Regions from separate parts of the Marinobacter nanhaiticus D15-8W genome, predicted to be linked through region 3. Evidence: riboswitches for the same ligand, from Rfam matches in the RefSeq annotation. Region 3 holds a riboswitch; each other region holds the start of a gene.
The links. A riboswitch is a leader RNA that binds a small molecule or an ion and turns the genes downstream of it on or off. The one in region 3 is predicted to bind cobalamin.

Region 1 (6,381 bases), 2.2 Mb from region 3:
AGCCAGCCAACAACGCCCGGCTTCGCGCCGGGCGTTCTTTTAGAGGCCTGAGTACGTAAGCGAGGAGGTGGATATGCGCAGTACCGCCTTGATCCTTATCGGTATCTGCATGCTGATTGGCGCAGACCGTTCGGTAAGTTCAGACGTCTTCCGCTGTACCGGAGCCGACGGTGTCAGCTATTCAGATACGCCCTGCGGAGAAACTGCCGAACGCATTAACGTCCCGGATAACCGCATCGGCGGTAGCTTCGATAGTAACCTCCCGGACCTACCGAAACAGCAGGAATCCGAACCCGAGCAATCCCGGACCGCGACACCGCCTGTCGAGAGCAGTGCCTGTCGTTACATTCCCTCCACCGACCTGCGCCGCTACATCATTCGCGAACAGGTGGTCAAAGGCATGACCAGGGAAAACGTCATCAAAGCCTTCGGTCGTCCGCCGGAAACCTACCCCGTCCCCCAGGAAACCTGGGTCTACACCACCGATTACTACGGCATGATGTACGAACTGACCTACGTCTACTTCCGGGACGGCTGCGTGGAAAATGTGGTTTACCGCAAGCCCTGATCAGTCGCTGGCCACGATTGCATCGAGCAGCAGGTTGCGCGGTGTCAGCTTACGATCACAGAAAGTCCCCAGACGAACGTCATAGCCCTGCTCCTCCAGATAGAGCACATAGTCCAGCACCATCCAGACTTCCAATGGGCGCCTGAACAGATGGCGCAGCAGCTCATGACGACGGACTTGCCGCTGGCGTTGCTCGCCGAAAGCGAGCCAACGACTGAAATCCAAATCGGCGGGCAATTCAATCTGCTTCTTGGCCGCCGCCCAGCGACAGAAAGCTTCAAAGCCTTGATGGTTCAATGCCGGCGGATGCGGCGGCACCGGCAGATAATCGTTTACGCCTCGAACCTGGCGCTGCAAGCCATCGAAGCCCAGGCGCCACACCTGGTTCAGCCCGGTTTGCCGACGTACCCGGGCGGGTGCGGTGACCGTCTCCCTCACCGCCAGCCGGATATCCTGACGGGATAGCCCCGCGTTGCTACTCCACTCCTTCGCCTGCAAAGAGAGCGGCCGATAGTCGGTGCTTGCGGTCAGATGAAAGCAACAGGGCGACAGACTGACCCGTGGCCAGCGCCGCTGCGCCGCTCCGACGATTAACCGGCGATGCAGGTCACCGCAGGCATGCAATGCCACACCATGACGCCGAACGGGCCAGATCAAGTCTTTGTCGAGCACATCCTGGGTGTGAAGTCTTACCGGATCACCGTAGTGCTCAGCAAGCGCGTTGCCATCCGCTACCAGCTCGGGGTTCCACTCGTAGCCTTCCAATGCCGACCTGGCGAACGGTGCCAACGTGCGGGCCAGGTGCCCCTTGCCACAGCACCAGTCCAGCACAGGGTATTTCAGTGGCCGGATGGCGGAGGCAAAAGCTCCCGCCTGTTCCCGTTTGCGCCCGGGCATATCCACCGCTCTGGTTTCAGGGAGCGGGTGTGGCTCGCCACCCAACGACGGCAGGTCCACGAGATCATCACGGACAGCCAGGTCAGGTAGCCAGCGCGCCAGTTCATTCACCAGTGCCATCGAGTTCGACTCGAATCGGGCGACAGCCTCGTCGTCGAGTGCCATCAGGAAATCGGCCATTTCGGGGTAGCGTGCGGCCCATGCGGGCTCCGGCGAGGCGAACGGCGCCGGACGCCAGATGTCACCGTGGACCGCGAGCCATTGGTCCAAGGCCTTCCAGCGCAGGAAGCCATCAGTGGGCTGGGTCATGGATTCAGTCGTCTTCAACGTCGCGATTACTCCGACCGGTCCTTCTTTTCCCTGCCACCACTATTTTCGGAGCGGCTGGCGCGGTCGATATGGCCCAGGCTACGATCCGGCGCAATCACATCCCGCACGACCTGTTTCAGCTCGGTAATATCCGGAAAGCGCCCTTGCTCCTTGCGCGACCAGACCCGCCGGCCGTCGGCGTGGACTTCGAAGATACCGCCGGTCCCCGGCCTCAACGTCAGTTCGCCGATTTCGTCCTCGAAGGTGGTCAACAGCTCCTGCGCCATCCAGGCCGAGCGGAGCAGCCAACGGCACTGGGTGCAGTAATGGATTTCGACACGGCTAGCCATGGCGGGCTCCTTGCGGGTAGGGCATTCAGCGGGCAGAGGATTCAGCGCATATTGTCCAGTCTCCGCGGCGCACTGGCCAGGCCTATTGCGCAGCCTGCAGCAGCCCATGGTGGGGTACCTTCTGCAACAGTTCCGCAACAGGCAGCGGCCGGCTGAACAGGAAGCCCTGTCCGACGACGGCGCCCATACCCAGCAGGCAACTCAGTTCCAGTTCGTTTTCGATGCCCTCCACCACCACGACCAGATCCAGCCGTTCGCAAAGGGTAATGATCATTTCAAGAATGACCCGCTTCTCCCCATCAGTATCCACACCGGACACGAGTGAACGGTCGATTTTGAGCTGGTCCAGGGGCAAGCTGCGAATATAGCCCAGCGAGGAATAGCCGGCCCCGAAGTCGTCCAGGGCCACGGCGACACCCCGCTCACGCAATTCCGTCATGAGATTGACCGCCACCCGGGAATCGGCCATGACCGCGGTTTCGGTCAACTCGATCTTCAGGCGCTGCGGCGGTACGTTGGCCTGTTCCAGGCGCTGCAACAGGTCCACGGCCAACTTGGGATCATGCAGTTGAACCGGCGACAGGTTGATGCTCAAGGTGAAGTCAGGCCCGAAACGCTCCACCAGGCCCGGATCGTGGAACAGGGGTATCGTGAGCTCGAGAATGCGTGTGCTGAGTTCGCGGATCAGGCCGGTCTCCTCAGCCACCGGAATAAACAGGGCCGGGGATATCAGCCCCTGTTGGGGGTGACGTATCCTGGCGAGCACCTCGAAACCCGTCACGCAACCTTGGTGCAAGTCCACCAGCGGTTGCAGGAAGGGCTCAACCCAACCCTCGCGCAAGGCGCTGCGCAATAGCTGCTCGGTCTCCAGGCGGCTCAGGTTTTCTTCCCGCATCTCCCGCTGGTAGACAAGATAACTGCCACTGCCGCGCTGGCGTGCCTTGCGGATCAGCATTCGGGCCGCCTGAAGCACGGCCTCGGCGGAACCCAGGCCAGTCTCGTTAACCGGAATGGCACCCACTACCGCCGAGATCCAGAGGCTACGGCCGTCGATCTCGAACATCCTGTCGAACTGACTCTGGATTTCCCGTGCGCGGGCGTGAATCGCTTTGGGATCGTGGGCGTCGATCAGGATCGCGAGTGTGGTATCCGCCAGACTGGCCATCAGCTCCCCGGGATGAATGCAGGCTTCCACCCGCTCACGGAGTTGCTGTGACAACAATGACGTCTCGTGAGTGCTCAGGGTCTCGCCGATCATGGTTACATTCGGCATGGAAACAACGACCAGATTGATCGGCTCCACCGGCGCCCCTTCCAGCCGTTCACTGAGGACCAGTTCGAGGTAGCGCGCGTTGGGCAACCCGGTCACCGGGTTCACGAAACGTTGGTGAGTGACATCCGCCTGGGTGCCGGAGACCAGACGCACATGGCCCGTCTCCGGATCATGATCGCAGATCCCCCGTGCGACGACCCAGCGATAGCCTCCCGCGCCATCGGATACCCGGCACTCCGCCCGGAAGCGATCGATCTTTCCCTCGAGGTGGTCTTCCAGTTGGCGCCGGAAACCCTCCCGATCCGGCGGAAACAGCATCGTCAGCCAGTCATCCAGCCGCAATGTCCTTTCCAGCGCCGAACGTCCAATCATATCAAGCCAGCGTTGGGACACCTGGAGTCGATCTGACGCAGGATCCCATTCCCAGACGCCGTCATTGGTACCGTCGATCACCAGGTCGAGACGGCGCGTCCGCTCCGCCACCCGCTCTTCCAGCTCGGTCTTGACCTGTTCCAGCTCCTCGATATTTCGCCGCACGGACTCGAGTACTAAGTTCGCGAGCACCGACAGCTTCTGCACATCCATGTCGTCAGATTCGGCATTGACCTGGAAGTCGAAACGGCCGTCGATCGCCTGGCAGAGCTGGTCGGCGATCTCATTGATCTCTCGCCGCAGACGCTTTTCCGAATCAGTCACCGGCGGACTCCGTTCGCAGACGGAAGGTACAGACCGCGTCGTCGCCACCATGCTGACGGACGAGGTCGATCAGGACTCTCTGGATCAAACCGATCATAAAAGCTGGAACCTCCAGGCGCGGAACAACGGGAAAGGCAGCCGCGTCTTTTTGCAGTCTAGAACATGGGCTGGCATACGTCCCATGGCGACCATTGTGGGGGCTCCGGCGCCCAACGAAAACACCTATACCACCATCAGTTACGTCGCCATCGGCTGCGGTGAATGAGCCACTTAAGCCCATAGCTTGCCCGATCCCGGGAAGCTGTATATGCTCGCCCGGTCGGTTTCCTTCGGGAATTAATAGGGAATTCGCCGCAGCTTGGCTGCGAACCGAAACTGCCCCCGCAACTGTAGACGGTGAGCCACGCCCTCCGCGCCACTGGGATGTTATCCCGGGAAGGCCGGGCGAGCGACGACCCGTCAGTCAGGAGACCTGCCGACAATCCCATTCACGACACCGGGCGGGGTGACCCGGGGAAAGGAAGGAAACAGTCCCATCCGTACTGTTCAGCAGACAACCTCCCGAACCCTCTCTCCGTCCGTCGCGATCGCTTATTGTTATGTTATAACATTTTACTTATAGTCGACGCGCGCAGAAGCGATGCAAGGAGGTTGAACCATGTTTTGCAGCTCCAGACACAGTGATAAACATCACTCCCGGGCCCGGTTATTCAAACGGGAGTCCGTGGGAAATACCCCCACGACGGCTCCCATACGCTTGCTGGCATTTGCGCTAGCTGCACTTCCCGCCTTACTCGTAGCAGCAGAGACGACAGACTACCCGCTGACGATTAGGAACTGCGGGCTAGACGTCAGCTTCGATGCCGCCCCGGACAACACCGTGACGATAGGCCAGTCCGCTACCGAGATCATCTATTCCCTCGGCGTAGGCGAGACCGTCTCCGGTACTTCCGTATGGTTCAACCCGACATTGCCCGAATTCAAGGCGCTCAATGCCGGCATCGAGCGGATCGCCGACAACGACCCGAGCTTCGAAGCGGTGGTTAACAAGAAGCCCGACCTTGTGGCCGTGCAGTATGAATGGCATGTGGGCGCCACTGGTAGCGTCGCGACCCGTGGCCAGTTCCACGAGCTGGGTATTCCCACCTACATCATGCCGGCGGACTGCGACACGAAGGACAATTCCACGGGCGGCGACGGCACCCGCGTCACCGCGTTCTCTACAGACTCTATCTATAAGGGAATCACCGAGCTGGCCGCCATCTATGATGTAAAGAATGCCGGGGCAGACCTGGTCGACAGCCTCAAGGCGCGTGAAGCAGATGCTGTCGAGCGTGCCGAGAGTCTCGACCTTCCGGACGACCTGTCAGCGGTGTTCTGGTTCTCATCCGCCGATCTGGAAATCGATCCCTATGTGGCCGGCCGCCTGGGCGCACCAGGCTACATGATGGACAAGCTGGGCATCGAGAACGTGATCGAATCGAACGAGGAATGGCCCACCGTTGGCTGGGAATCCATCGCCAAGGCGGACCCGGACGTGATTGTAGTGGCTCGTATGGACCGCCGCCGCTTCCCAGCGGACGACGTGGAGAAGAAGCTGGCGTTCCTTCGCAAGGATCCAGTGACCAGCCAGATGACCGCGGTACAGGAAGGCCGTATCGTGCAGATGGACGCCCACGCCATGAGCGCCACCATGCGTACTATCTTCGGCCTTGAGGAACTGTCCGAGACCCTTGGCGAGATGTCCTTCGACTGATGCAATCCGCGCTGGTCCTGCAAGCCGTGACAAGCCCCAGGCTACGCTGGCTCTGGTTGACGCCGCTGGTGCTGCTTAGCGCCCTCATCGCGGGGACGGCCATCGGCGAGACGCGGATTCCCGTCGAGACCGTGCTCAAGGTGCTGGCCAACCGGCTCTGGGGTGCGGGGTATCCGGTGGATCGTATCGACGAGGGGATCGTCTGGAGCTACCGGCTCAGTCGGGCCATCGTGGCGGCCTCCTGCGGCGCCGGGCTGGCCCTCGCCGGCGTGGTACTCCAGGCGCTGCTACGTAACCCCCTGGCCGAGCCGTTCCTGATGGGTATTTCCGCCGGCGCTTCCACGGGCGCCGTTGCGGTGACGGTGGCGGGCATCGGCGCCGGGGCGATCACCCTGTCGATGGGCGCCTTCGCCGGCGCGACGCTGGCGTTCGGTCTGGTGGTCATGCTCGCCCACGCCGCTACCGGGGGTGCAGGTGGCGGTCGGGGACTGCAGGCGGCCGGGGCCATCATCCTCTCCGGTATTGCCGGCTC
Region 2 (6,381 bases), 2.1 Mb from region 3:
CTTCCAGCGCAATATCTGCGGCATGGTGCTGCGTCGGATCGAGGTCAAGATCCCGCAGTTGGATGACCTGTCCCTGCCGGATATCATCAAGGACTTGGCGATGACCAAGCGGGGGCTGATCATCTTCGTGGGCGCCACCGGCACCGGTAAGTCCACCTCGCTGGCGGCGATGATCGGTCACCGTAACCGCAATTCCCGCGGCCATATTATTTCTATCGAGGATCCGATCGAGTTCGTCCATCAGCATCAGGGCTGCATCGTCACCCAGCGTGAGGTGGGTATCGACACGGAAAGCTTTGAGGTGGCCCTGAAAAACACGCTACGGCAGGCGCCCGATGTGATACTGATCGGGGAGGTGCGGACCAAGCAGACCATGGAATACGCGGTGCAATTCGCCGAAACCGGTCACCTGTGTCTGGCCACCCTGCACGCCAACAACGCGAACCAGGCGCTGGATCGGATTATCCAGTTCTTCAATCCGGAACAGCATAACCAGATCTGGATGGACCTTTCCCTTAACCTTAAAGCCGTCGTGGCCCAGCAATTGGTGCCGACGCCGGATGGCAAAGGACGCCGCGCGGTCATCGAGGTATTGATCAATACCCCTCTGGCCCAGGACCTGATCCGCAAGGGTGAAGTTCACAAACTGAAGGAACTAATGTCCAAATCCACCGAAATGGGCATGCAGACCTTTGACCAGGCGCTTTACCGACTCTACGCTGAAGGTGCGATCACCTACGAAGACGCGTTGGCCCATGCGGATTCGGCCAACGACCTGCGTCTGATGATCAAGCTGGGTGCCGATGCGGCCGGTTCTGATAAGCTTTCATCCACGGTCGACAAGCTGTCGATCCAGGACGATTAGGAATAGGGGGCCGGAAAATTCGGCCCCGCTTTCCTGTTCGCCGTACGTCCTGCTCTATTGAAGGCGTGACCGGCCCGGTCACGCCTCGATACCCGGCCTTTCCACGCTCGAAAGAACGTCCAGTCTCGAAAGACTTCGCGGTTCTGGAACTTCGTCGTCTTGCAAGAGTCTGCAGTTCGGAAGAGACAGTCTCCAGATAGTCGAAAGACAAGCGATTGTAATAACTAACAATATGCAATCCAAATGGGTTGCCTTAGCATTTGAGGCCAGCGCTGGCTCGTGCGTATACTCGCGTCCCTACGACTTTAGGCGGAGATCCAATAACATGCGAAATAACAAGACCTTGTCACGTGCAATCGTCGCTTCAGCTCTCTCATCAACATTCTGTGCCCCTGCCGTCATGGCTGGTGGTTTTGCATTGAACGAACAGAGCGCCAGCGCGATGGGTGCGGCCAATGCCGGTACCGCAGCCAATCCAGAAAACGCCACAACCGTTTACTTTAACCCGGCGGGCATGAGCCAGCTGTCGGGCACCAATATCTCCTTTGGTGCGGCGGTACTGGACATCGATGCCGAGGCAAAGAAAGAGACGGCGAGTGCGAGGAACACGCTTGGGCAGCCTGTAAGCGGCTCTAATGGCGGCGACATTGCCGATCTCGCTGTTCTGCCGAACTTTTTCATGACCCATGAACTCAACGATACTGTGGATGTGGGCTTTGGCATCCATGCCCCCTACGGTTTGGCGGCAGACTACGAGAACGATTTCGTTGGCCGTTTCTTTGCCGATAAGACCGAGCTGCAAGTGATCTCGTTTAGCCCGTCCATTGCCCTGAATAATGGTGAAGGATTCTCCCTCGGCTTTGGCGTGAACGTACTTTATGCCGAAGGGCGTCTGAGCAAGTATCAGGATTACAGCGGTAACGAAGCGCAGTTGCGCCAGCTGGGCTATGCCGGCCCGGCCCTGGAGCAAGGCTATTTCGATGTCGAAGGCGATGATGTTGGCGCAACCTTCTCCTTTGGCCTGTTGTATGAGCTAACAGAACGTACGCAAATCGGCTTGTCGGGCCAGACAGGGACCGAACTGGAACTGGAGGGGGATGCCAAGCTGTCCAACTTTCCGCAAGTCTCCTTGGGAGCGGGCGGTCTTGACGTCAACGTTGCAAACGTCAGGGAGAATGCGGTTGTGCCGCTCGAGATTCCCGAGAGCCTGACCTTTGGCGTTCGCCACCAGCTCACGGATACCGTCACGCTGCTGGCAGGTGCGACGTGGGCCAAATGGAGTCGCTTCGAAGCGCTCGACGTGGAGAGTGATGAAGAAGGCGGTGCAATCTCTGCCGTTGGCGGTCCCAAATATGGCGACGAAGATATCATTGGCCATGTCTCCGAAAACTGGAAAGACACATGGCAAGTGAACGTCGGTGCCATCTGGCAGGCGACCCCGGAGTGGGCGTTCAAGGCCGGGTACGCGTATGACGAGTCGCCGGTGAACGAGAACTTCCGTACCGCGCGTATTCCATCGGATGATCGCCAGTGGCTCACCCTTGGCACCCAGTACGCCCACGCCCAGTCCGGTTGGACGGTCGATGTCGCAGCCGGTGTTCTGCTGTTCGACGACGTCGACGTCAACGAACAGGAGTATACGGTTGACGACGAGCCGGCCGAAGGCGCAGCAAGCTATTCAGCAACTTATGAGCTGAGCGCCTGGGGCGCAGCGGTACAGGTCAGCAAGGCATTCTGATACGCGAGTACCGATCGACGTGACGAACAGGCAGGCCCCCGGGCCTGCCTGTTTTTTTGGGTGCTCAAAAAAGCAGCTGGGTGCGCACTCGGTCTTGCACTCAGCTTGAATCAATGAGCGGGTACGACCATCTTGCGTCCACGGTAAGTGATCGTCCGGGTCTTACCCTCGCCTTCTGCTGCGGATGCGGGCGCAGGTGGCTCCGTCAGGGCCTGCCCACGATAGCGTTTGTCTTCCGAGCCTGGTGTGGCGTCTTCGTCAGTGAGTTCGGGGACCTGCTCGATAAGTTCTTCCCAAGTCCGGGTTAGGTGCGATGAGCGCGATTGCTTTGCATACGAGGCGAGGCGTTGTTCCAGATCTTCATCGGTCAGGTGAAGCTTAACGCCGAATTCAGCCAGTATCAGCCTACGACACTGGTGCACGAGCTTGAGTAGTCCGCGGTCCAGCAGCCAACTGCGTTCTGGTGCTAGCGTCATCATCATTTTTACCTCGGTGATTGGGCGCGCCGCGGGCGGCGGCCGGTTCCACGACATGATAGATGCCGATCAGGTTTGTTTTTTATCGGTATTGGTGTTTAAAGCGAAAAATGTGCCGGCCGGAGATGTCATAAAAGTACGTGGTTTTGCTTACCTTTCCGGAAATTGTGCACGCTATTCTGGCGCGGCGCCCTAAAAGAGGGCGGCTTCGCGTGGTGCATTCCTTGATCTTTCGCATTGACCGGGGCGACGGCTGCGCCTAAAGTGCCCGCCATATAAAATGACGCTTCTGTCATCTGAGGTTTGAGCCTCGAATAAATACGCAAGCGGTGCTCGCGCAAGCGAGTGAAACGGGAAACTGGTGAAAATCCAGTGCTGCCCCCGCAACGGTAAACAGTGAACGACGACATGATCGGCGTGTTGACGCTTCCGGAGCCATTCCGGAGTGTTCAGGCGCGCCCGCCACTGGGCTACGGCCCGGGAAGGCGTTGTCGTCCACATCGCTTAGCGATGTCATTGTGAGCCCGGAGACCGGCCGTTTGCACTTTTCCCCGTCTTTTCAGTCGGGGGCCTGACATGCGGTGTAGCGGAGGGCTTCACCGGTGGCTACCTGCCCTACGCCAGCAGCCGCTCGTCCCTCTACTCGCCCGTTCATCCGACGCTGTCTTGATGAAGGACGACATAGTGAAGAACCCAGCCCGACTTTTCCTTGGCCTGATGGCCGGCATCATTTCCTCCACGCTGTCTGCGGAGACCCTCAATCCCCTGGTTATTACCCCGACCCGTACGGCGCAGACGGTGGATGAGGCGAATGCTTCGGTGACGGTCATTAGTCGAGAGGATATTGAGCGAAGCACGGCGATGACGGTTGAACAGGTTCTACGTGCGGTGCCGGGTGTTTCGGTGACCAGCACCGGAGGTCCGGGTAAACAGTCCAGCGTTTTTATGCGGGGGTCCAATTCCGACCATGTGTTGGTATTGGTCGACGGGGTTAAAGTCGGTGGAGCTACTGCCGGCACGGCCCAGTTGGAGAATATCCCGTTGGCGTTGGTGGACCATATTGAAGTCGTCAAAGGCCCCCGTTCGAGTCTCTATGGTTCTGAGGCTATTGGCGGCGTTATCCAGATTTTTACGCGCCGTGGCACCGTCGAGCCGGAGATCATTTCCGAGGTGATTGCCGGGAACAATGGAACTTCAAGGCTTACCCAGCACTTTGGCGGCACTACAGGCAATACGGCCTACAGCCTATCGGCATCGATGTACGACACCGACGGGGTCGATTCCCAACCGGGCGGTGGGCAAAGCGACAACGATGGTTTTGAGACTAAATCGTTGGCTGCGAGCCTGGATCAGTGGGTGTCGGATAGTCTGGCGCTGGGTGTGAACTTCATGCATGCCCAGGGAAAAAACGACTACGACGGTGACGCCGCGTTCGGCGATCGATACTGGAATGAATTCGTCCAGCAGTCGGGGCGGTTCTTCGTCGACTACTTCGCCTCGGATAACGTGTCAATTCGCGCCCAGCTTGGCTTCGGGCGAGAGACGAACGAGAACTTTATCGATACAGGTGACTTTTTCGACTATGAAACCCGCCGTCGCCAGTATCTGCTTCAGGGTGATATCAGCCTGACGACGCATCAATTGCTGACCATCGGGCTGGAGCGCGTTGACGAGGAAGTTGATGCTTCGACCCAGTACACCGAGAGTGAGCGATACAACAATGCCGTTTTCGTCCAATGGCAGACCGTCGCCCAGCCGCTCCATGTGACGGCTTCTCTTCGCCATGATGACAATGAAAGTTTTGGGGAAGAAACGACGGGGATCTTGTCGGTCGGATATCAGGTGGCAGAGTTCTTCCGTCCCTACGCCAGCTATGGGACGGGCTTCAAGGCGCCCACTTTCAATGACCTGTATTCCCCGTTTGGTGCGAATCCGGATCTGGAGGCCGAAACCTCAGAAACATACGAAGCAGGCCTCAAGGGAAACGCGGGACGCTTTTCATACGAGTTGGCAGTCTACAAGACCAACTTTGACGAGTTGATCGTATTGGGTCCTCCACCATCTTATATCCCCTATAACGTCAATCGAGCGACTGCTGAAGGGGCTGAGTTAAGCGCTGCCTATGAGGCGAGCGACTGGTCCGTTGAAGTCGGCGCTGGCTATACCCGCGCGACCAACGATGAAACGGGTGATCAACTCGAGCGTCGTCCAAAATGGAACGGACGCTTGGCCGGTGCCAAGGTGTTTGGGAAGACCGAACTGAATCTAGAATTGCTTGGACGCACCGACGCCGTCGATACTGGCGGTGGCCATGTTCCGGGATACGTTATGACCAACGTGGGGGCAACGTACAAGGCGACTGAGTCGCTGGATCTCGGGCTGGATGTGACGAACCTGCTAGACCAGGAAGCAATCACAGCCGCCGGCTACGCTGGCCAGGTTCGAGAGGTGCTGGCAACGGTGCGGTATACCTACTAGGAGACAAATCGAGTAGGCGCAGAAACAAGACGGAGAAGAGGCGAGGCGCTTAATGCGCCTCGTCCCAGTTGTCCCCGACACCCGCCTCGACTAACAGCGGGACATCCAGTTCCGCAGCCTTGGACATACGCTCGGTCAATCCGGCGATCACCTTGTCGATAGCGGATTCCTTCACCTCCAGGATCAGTTCGTCGTGCACCTGCATGACCATGCGGGCCTCTTCAGCGTGACTGTCCAGCAGCCAATTCTCTACGGTGACCATCGCCCGCTTGATGATGTCCGCAGCGGTCCCCTGCATGGGGGCGTTGATGGCGGTGCGCTCGGCGGCCTGTTGCATCTGCTTGTTGCGCGCGTTGATCTCCGGCAAATAGAGGCGGCGACCGAACAGGGTTTCCACATACCCCTGGTCGTGGGCCAGTTTGCGGATGTTGTCCATGTAGTCGGCGACGCCCGGATAGCGGTGGAAGTACAGATCGATATACTCCTGCGCTACCTTGCGTTCGACGCCGAGTTGACGGGACAGGCCGAAGGCGGACATGCCGTAGATCAGACCAAAGTTGATTGCCTTTGCACTACGGCGCTGCTCGCCGGTGACATCTTCCACAGGCGTGTCGAATACTTCGGCGGCGGTGGCGCGATGGATGTCCTTGCCCTCGGCGAAGGCCTTGAGCAGACTCTTGTCGCCGGACAAGTGGGCCATGATGCGCAGTTCGATCTGGGAATAGTCCGCCGCAACCAGCTTGTAGCCTTCCGGTGCGATAAAGGCCTGGCGGATGCGCCGCCCTTCTTCCGTTCGGATGGGAATGTTCTGCAGGTTGGGTTCG
Region 3 (6,381 bases):
CGAAACCAAAGACATGACGACCTTGATGATCCAGGGCACCACCTCCGACGCGGGCAAAAGCACCGTGGTCGCCGCATTGTGCCGCTGGCTGGCTCGGCAGGGCGTATCGGTCGCGCCGTTCAAACCCCAGAACATGGCCCTGAACAGCGCGGTCACCATAGACGGTGGCGAAATCGGCCGGTCAACCGCCCTGCAGGCGCTGGCCTGTGGCCTAGAGCCCCACAGCGACATGAACCCCGTGCTGCTAAAGCCCCAGAGCGACCGGGGCGCCCAGGTCATCCTTCGCGGACAGGTACACGGCAATATGGATGCCTTGGATTACCATGGCTTCAAGGCCGAGGCGGCCAAGTCGGTGATGGCCGCGTGGCGGGCCCTCGACGAGCGATACGATGTCATTATCGCCGAAGGCGCCGGCAGTCCCGCCGAGATCAATCTTCGCGCCAATGATATCGCCAATATGGGCTTTGCGGAGGCTGCCGACTGTCCAGTATTGCTTGTCGGCGACATCGACCGCGGTGGCGTGTTCGCCCAGTTGGTGGGGACGTTGGAACTGGTTTCGCCCGCCGAGCGCGATCGCATCGTGGGTTTCGTGATCAACCGTTTTCGGGGAGACCCGGCACTATTGGAATCCGGACTGCGCTGGCTTGAAAAACGCACGGGCAAGCCGGTCGTGGGCGTTCTGTCCTACCTCAATGGACTCTTGCTCGACGCCGAGGATAGCGTCGGACTCGATGGTGTTGGCGGAAAGGACGGCCTCAAGATCGTCGTCCCGCGCCTGCCGCGTATCAGTAACCACAATGACTTTGATCCACTTCGTTTACATCCGGGTGTAGAGCTTAGCTTCGTCGGCGAAGAGCGTGCGATTCCGCCAGCAGACGTGATTATTCTCCCCGGCAGCAAAAACACCCGGCACGACCTCGATTGGCTCAAGGCACAAGGCTGGGTCGAGGCGATCCAGCGGCACCTACGCTATGGCGGCCATGTGTTCGGCATTTGCGGCGGTTTCCAGATGCTTGGGGAGACCGTTGCCGACCCGGATGGCCTTGAAAGTATGGCGGGTGAGACCGAAGGGTTAAGGCTGTTGCCGATGCACACGCGTATGGTTGCAGGCAAGCAGCTGCGGGATGTGTCGGGCGTACTTCGCCTGGGCGGACGGGAAGCCCGGCTGAAGGGCTACGAGATGCATAATGGCGTGACCACCGGCGCGGCGTTACAGGCTCCCTTAATCGATCTCGATGGCCGGCCGGATGGCGCCATCAGCCGGGACGGGCAGGTCACGGGCACCTACGTCCACGGCATCTTTGATCGTCCAGGCGTCTGCGACACGCTGCTTTCCGCCTGGGGACACCTGGGCGAGCATCAAGCTGTCGATTACCAGCAACACCGGCTGACTCAACTGGACCGCCTCGCAGACCATCTCGAGCAGGAACTGGACACCGGCTGGCTCAGGAAACAACTGGGATTGGGGAGTAAGACAAGCGCATGAGCATAGACAACCAGAACGCCTTCCCGGAACAGGAGAAGCGTGGCCTCTACCGAGCCATTCAGGAACGCCGGGACGTGCGCTCACAGTTCCTGCCGGACCCGATTCCCGACGAGATCCTGGTGCGCCTACTTGAGGCGGCCCATCACGCGCCGTCGGTGGGCTTCATGCAGCCCTGGGATTTCCTGGTAATCGATAGCGTTGAAGTGCGGCAGGAAGTCCTCGACATCTTCGAACGTGAAAACGAGCGCGCTGCGGAAAATTATGCCGGTGATCGCGCCCAAGCCTATCGTAGCCTGAAGCTCCAGGGCATCCTCGAGAGTCCGATGAACCTGTGCATCACCTGTGACCGTAGTCGCGGCGGCCCGAATGTGCTTGGACGCAATACGATCGTCGAGACCGACCTTTTCAGTACCTGCCTGGCAGTCCAGAACCTCTGGCTGGCGGCGAGGGCAGAAGGTATCGGCGTCGGTTGGGTCAGCATCCTCGATCAGCAGGAACTGGCCCAGGTGCTGAAGTTGCCCGAGGACGTGTACCCCTTGGCCTATCTTTGTCTCGGCTATGTGAGCGAATTCCTCGATCAGCCCGAATTGCAGGCCAAGGGATGGCGCAGTCGCTTATCTCTTGAAGAGCTCGTCCACCGCAACCGCTGGGGTGCCGGCCTTGCGCCCGGCGACGAACTCATTTCACTTCTCCAGCGACGCTGACAGCGTTGCTACCATCCGATCAATGGATTAGGATGATCGCTCTACGGACAGGTGCCCCTGATCTTCAGGGGATAATCGGGAAGTATGGTGCGGCCGCTCAGGCCAATTCCATCGCTGCCCCCGCATCGGTAATAAAGGCGTAGTCTGCAAATACCACTGGCGCGAGCCGGGAAGGTGCAGACGATGACTGCCTCCAGGCTGTCCCCTTTGAGCCCGAAGACCGGCCTGTTATGTCGTGTTTTCCATTGTGGTGCGGCGGGCACCGGGGAGTTACATCATGTCTGCTATTAGCTCATCTTCCAGTGACCGGGCAACCGGTTCTTCCATCAAGGTTTCCTCTCTCGGCCAGAAAGCCGGGGTCCTGCTGTTCGGTATCGTCGTCCTGTTTGCGGTTGGCTTCCTCCCCATGAGCGAAGCGCATAACGCAGCGCACGACACGCGTCACAGCTTCGTGTTTCCCTGCCACTGAATTTGTCTGCCTAGTCAGTCTCAGCGGTCTGTTCGGTATTCGAGAGCCATACCGACGGATAACTGAACGTTTTTGCTACGACAAATCCGTCCCTGGAGGGAAACTGATGTTCCGTTCTCTGATTCTTAGTGCCTGCCTGATTGGCGTCGTTCTCGGTCTGCTCGTTACCGCCGTGCAGGCTGTCGGCGTCACGCCCATTCTGCTGAACGCCGAACAGTTCGAGGGGGCCGGCGAGCCGGCTGCACACGAACATAGCGGTGGTGAACAAGCAGCTCACCATCACCATGAGGAAGCGGCGGGTGGGCATCACCATGGCGACGACGCATGGGCACCTGAAGATGGCGCCGAGCGTACGTTCTACACCACCGTTTCCAATATCTTTGCCGGCATCGGTTTTTCCGCTGTCCTGCTGGTCGTGATGAGCCAATTGCGTGAGCGCGGAAAAATGATGTTGTCGCCCTCCCGGGGGTTGCTGATCGGAGCGCTGGGCTTCCTCGCGGTTTTCGTAGCGCCGTCGCTTGGCCTGCCACCGGAGGTCCCCGGCTCGGCTGCTGCGCCCCTTGAAGCGCGGCAGCTCTGGTGGGTCTTTACCGTACTAATGGTCGTCGCCGGTCTGGGGCTGGTAGGGCTGGCTCGCGGCTGGATGAAGCTGGCGGGCATTCCGCTGCTGGCCATTCCCTATCTCTTCGTGCCAGCCCATGAGGGCCCGCTGTTCTCACATCCTGACCCGCAAGCGGTGGCGGCGCTGACCGAACTGCACCAGCAGTTCATCTGGGCCACGGGTGTGACCAATCTGGTCTTCTGGTTGCTGGCCGGAGTTCTCAGCGCCATTGCCTTGAAACGCCTCTACAAAGCGTCAGCCGATCAATATGACGAAGCTACTGCCTGAGTTTCCGTTTTCGGCCATCGTCGGCCAGGACGCGCTCAAGACCGCCTTGCTCCTGAACGCCATTAATCCCCGGATTGGTGGCGTCCTGATATCCGGCCCCCGTGGGAGCGCGAAGTCCACGCTCGCCCGCGGTCTGGCCGACGTACTGCCCCCAGGCGACGATGGACAGCACCCACCGTTTATCAACATGCCGCTTGGTACGAGCGAAGATCGTCTTGTCGGCAGCCTCGACCTGCAACAGGTCCTTTCTGAGCAGGATGTTGCCTTCCAGCCGGGCCTTTTGGCCAAAGCCGATGGCGGCGTGCTCTACGTCGATGAGGTCAACCTGCTGCCCGATACCCTGGTGGACTTGCTGCTCGACGCCGCCGCACGCGGTATCAATGTCGTCGAACGGGACGGTCTGAGCCATTCCCACCCAGCGCGATTCAGCCTGATCGGCACGATGAATCCGGACGAGGGCGAGCTGCGCCCGCAATTGCTGGATCGCTTCGGCCTGTGTGTCGAACTGGAGAAGACGCTTCCGGCAGCACAACGCATCGCGGTGGTGCAGCAGCGGGAAGCATTCGAGCGCGATCCGGAGGGTTTCGCTGCCGATTACGCCGATCGGCAGCACGCGGTTACCGAGCGGATCCGCGCAGCCACGGACAGATTATCTTCGGTGGTCGCCGAACCCTGGGTTTACGAGCACATCGCTTCTCGCTGTGAAGCGGCCCAGGTGGAAGGTTTGCGGGCGGATGTAACCTGGCATCGCGCCGCCCAGGCGCATGCTGCCTGGCGCTGCGACAACGCCATCGAGCGGGAAGACCTGGACGCGGTGGAAGAATGGGTATTGGCCCATCGACGCAACACCCCAGAGGAGGCGCCGGGCAATCCGCCTCCACCTCCTCGGAGCGACCCTTCTTCACGGAATGGGAACCCGTCATCCGACACTGGCAATGCGCCACCTGAATCTGAGCAAGGGCAGTGGGGCGCTATGCCGCCTGTCAACGAGCGAACCCAGGCTGTGCCCTTTGTTCCTAATGAAGCGTCGTCCCGGCTACAAAAGCACGCATCGAAAACCACGGCCGACCGGTCTGGGAACACGAGAAAGGGGCGGCAGCTGGGGCGCCGGAGCCCGGCGGATATGTCCCGCAAGCCGGACTGGTTTGCCACGCTGGTAGCGAATCGCGGCCAGTGGCCGCTTGAGCAGCTGAAATTCCAGAGAAACCGTGCGGGCCAACCCATCGTGCATCTGGTTTTGCTGGACACTTCCGGCTCCACCTTGGGCCGGCGTCTGTTCGGGCGTGCCAAAGGTCTTGTCCAGTCCTTGGCTAAAGCGGCCTACGGGACGCGTGACCAACTCGCCATCATGGGGTTCGGTAACGATCAGGTGGCCGATGTCTTGCCGCGTCGGCGCGCACCCAAGGACATGGTGGGTCTGCTGGACTCCTTACCCGGCGGCGGTGGAACGCCGTTGCGGGATGCACTCTTCAAGGCTGCGCGCACCATACGCCAGTGGCAGCGACGCGAGCCGGGCCTGCAAATCCGGACGTACCTCATTACCGATGGCCGCACCCGCCAGTCCGTAAGCGACGTTCCGGCTCTGGGCGAGTGCATGGTTATCGACGCCGAACAGTCTGCGGTCAAGCGCGGTCGCGCCGACGTCATTGCAAAGCAACTGGGCGCTTTTTATCAGGCGTTTCCAGTCCAGATGCCATTCGCCCGTCTGCCAGTTAATAGGGAGGCTTCGTGAACGACAGTCGCCATCGTGAGCGCATGCAGAAAAAGAAGGACGTGGTCGATGAACGTATCGCCAAGGCGTCTGAAGAGCGGGGCGTGCTGATCCTGCTCAAAGGTAATGGCAAGGGCAAGAGCAGCTCTGCCTTCGGTACGCTGGCCCGTTCGCTCGGGCACGGCTACCGGTGTGCGGTGATCCAATTCATCAAGGGTCGGCGGGAGACGGGCGAATACCTGTTCTTCCGGGATCATCCCCAGTTGGATTGGCACATCATGGGTCACGGCTTTACATGGGAAACCCAGGACCGCGAAAAGGATATCGAAGCCGCACAGGCCGCATGGTCGATTGCCGAGGGTCTGCTGAAAGACCCCAATTACCAGTTGATCGTGTTCGACGAAATGAGCTACATGCTCAAGTACGGCTACCTGGAGCCCGAGCCTATCGTCGAAGCTTTACGGCAGCGCCCACATCATCAGAACGTCATCATCACCGGTCGCACCATGGCGCAGCCGCTCCAGGCCATCGCCGACACCATCAGTACCGTTCAGGACGAACGTCATGCCTTTCGCGGGGGCGTGAAGGCTCAGCCGGGGATCGAATTCTGATGGCTAGTGACCAGGCCTCTACAGCGCGGGCGGTCTGCCCGGCGATCTTTATCGCGGCCCCGGCATCCGGGCAGGGCAAGACGACCGTCACAGCGGCGCTCGCCCGCCTTTTGCGCAACCAGGGCAAGGTGGTGCGCGTGTTCAAGACCGGTCCGGACTACCTTGATCCGTTGGTGCTGGCGCAAGCCTCAGGCCAGCCGGTGGACCAACTCGATCTGTGGATGGCCGGCGAGGCTTATTGCCGTCAGCGCCTGTTCGAAGCGGCCCGGGAAGCGGACCTGATCCTTGTGGAAGGCGCCATGGGGATCTTCGACGGCGACCCGTCCAGCGCGGATCTGGCCGCACGTTTCCAACTGCCGATGGCAATCGTCATGGATGTGAAAGGCATGGCGCAAACCGCCGCGGCGCTGGTCGCCGGCATCGCCGGGTTCCGTGACGACATCACCGTTGCGGGCCTGATCGCCAATGCTTGCGCCTCCCAACGGCATCGCGAATTGATCGAGTCCGCGCT

Region 1: linked by a shared signal. The riboswitch ahead of RE428_RS22910 (ABC transporter substrate-binding protein) and the one ahead of RE428_RS12670 (CbtB domain-containing protein) in region 3 are both predicted to bind cobalamin.
Region 2: linked by a shared signal. The riboswitch ahead of RE428_RS03405 (TonB-dependent receptor domain-containing protein) and the one ahead of RE428_RS12670 (CbtB domain-containing protein) in region 3 are both predicted to bind cobalamin.

Annotation. Positions count from the first base shown of each region.
Region 1 is NZ_AP028878.1:5,081,909-5,088,289, forward strand. Features, by position in the region: gene RE428_RS22890 (outer membrane protein assembly factor BamE) at 74-568, shown strand; gene RE428_RS22895 (methyltransferase) at 569-1,774, opposite strand; gene RE428_RS22900 (Rdx family protein) at 1,801-2,124, opposite strand; gene RE428_RS22905 (putative bifunctional diguanylate cyclase/phosphodiesterase) at 2,207-4,093, opposite strand; cobalamin riboswitch at 4,397-4,587, shown strand; gene RE428_RS22910 (ABC transporter substrate-binding protein) at 4,818-5,849, shown strand; gene RE428_RS22915 (FecCD family ABC transporter permease) at 5,849-6,381, shown strand, end outside.
Region 2 is NZ_AP028878.1:768,644-775,024, forward strand. Features, by position in the region: gene RE428_RS03390 (PilT/PilU family type 4a pilus ATPase) at 1-865, shown strand, start outside; gene RE428_RS03395 (OmpP1/FadL family transporter) at 1,191-2,603, shown strand; gene RE428_RS03400 (hypothetical protein) at 2,714-3,085, opposite strand; cobalamin riboswitch at 3,390-3,633, shown strand; gene RE428_RS03405 (TonB-dependent receptor domain-containing protein) at 3,797-5,557, shown strand; gene polA (DNA polymerase I) at 5,607-6,381, opposite strand, start outside.
Region 3 is NZ_AP028878.1:2,834,009-2,840,389, reverse strand. Features, by position in the region: gene RE428_RS12680 (cobyric acid synthase) at 14-1,486, shown strand; gene bluB (5,6-dimethylbenzimidazole synthase) at 1,483-2,190, shown strand; cobalamin riboswitch at 2,224-2,433, shown strand; gene RE428_RS12670 (CbtB domain-containing protein) at 2,468-2,659, shown strand; gene RE428_RS12665 (CbtA family protein) at 2,766-3,548, shown strand; gene RE428_RS24490 (AAA family ATPase) at 3,529-5,280, shown strand; gene cobO (cob(I)yrinic acid a,c-diamide adenosyltransferase) at 5,277-5,870, shown strand; gene RE428_RS12650 (cobyrinic acid a,c-diamide synthase CobB) at 5,870-6,381, shown strand, end outside.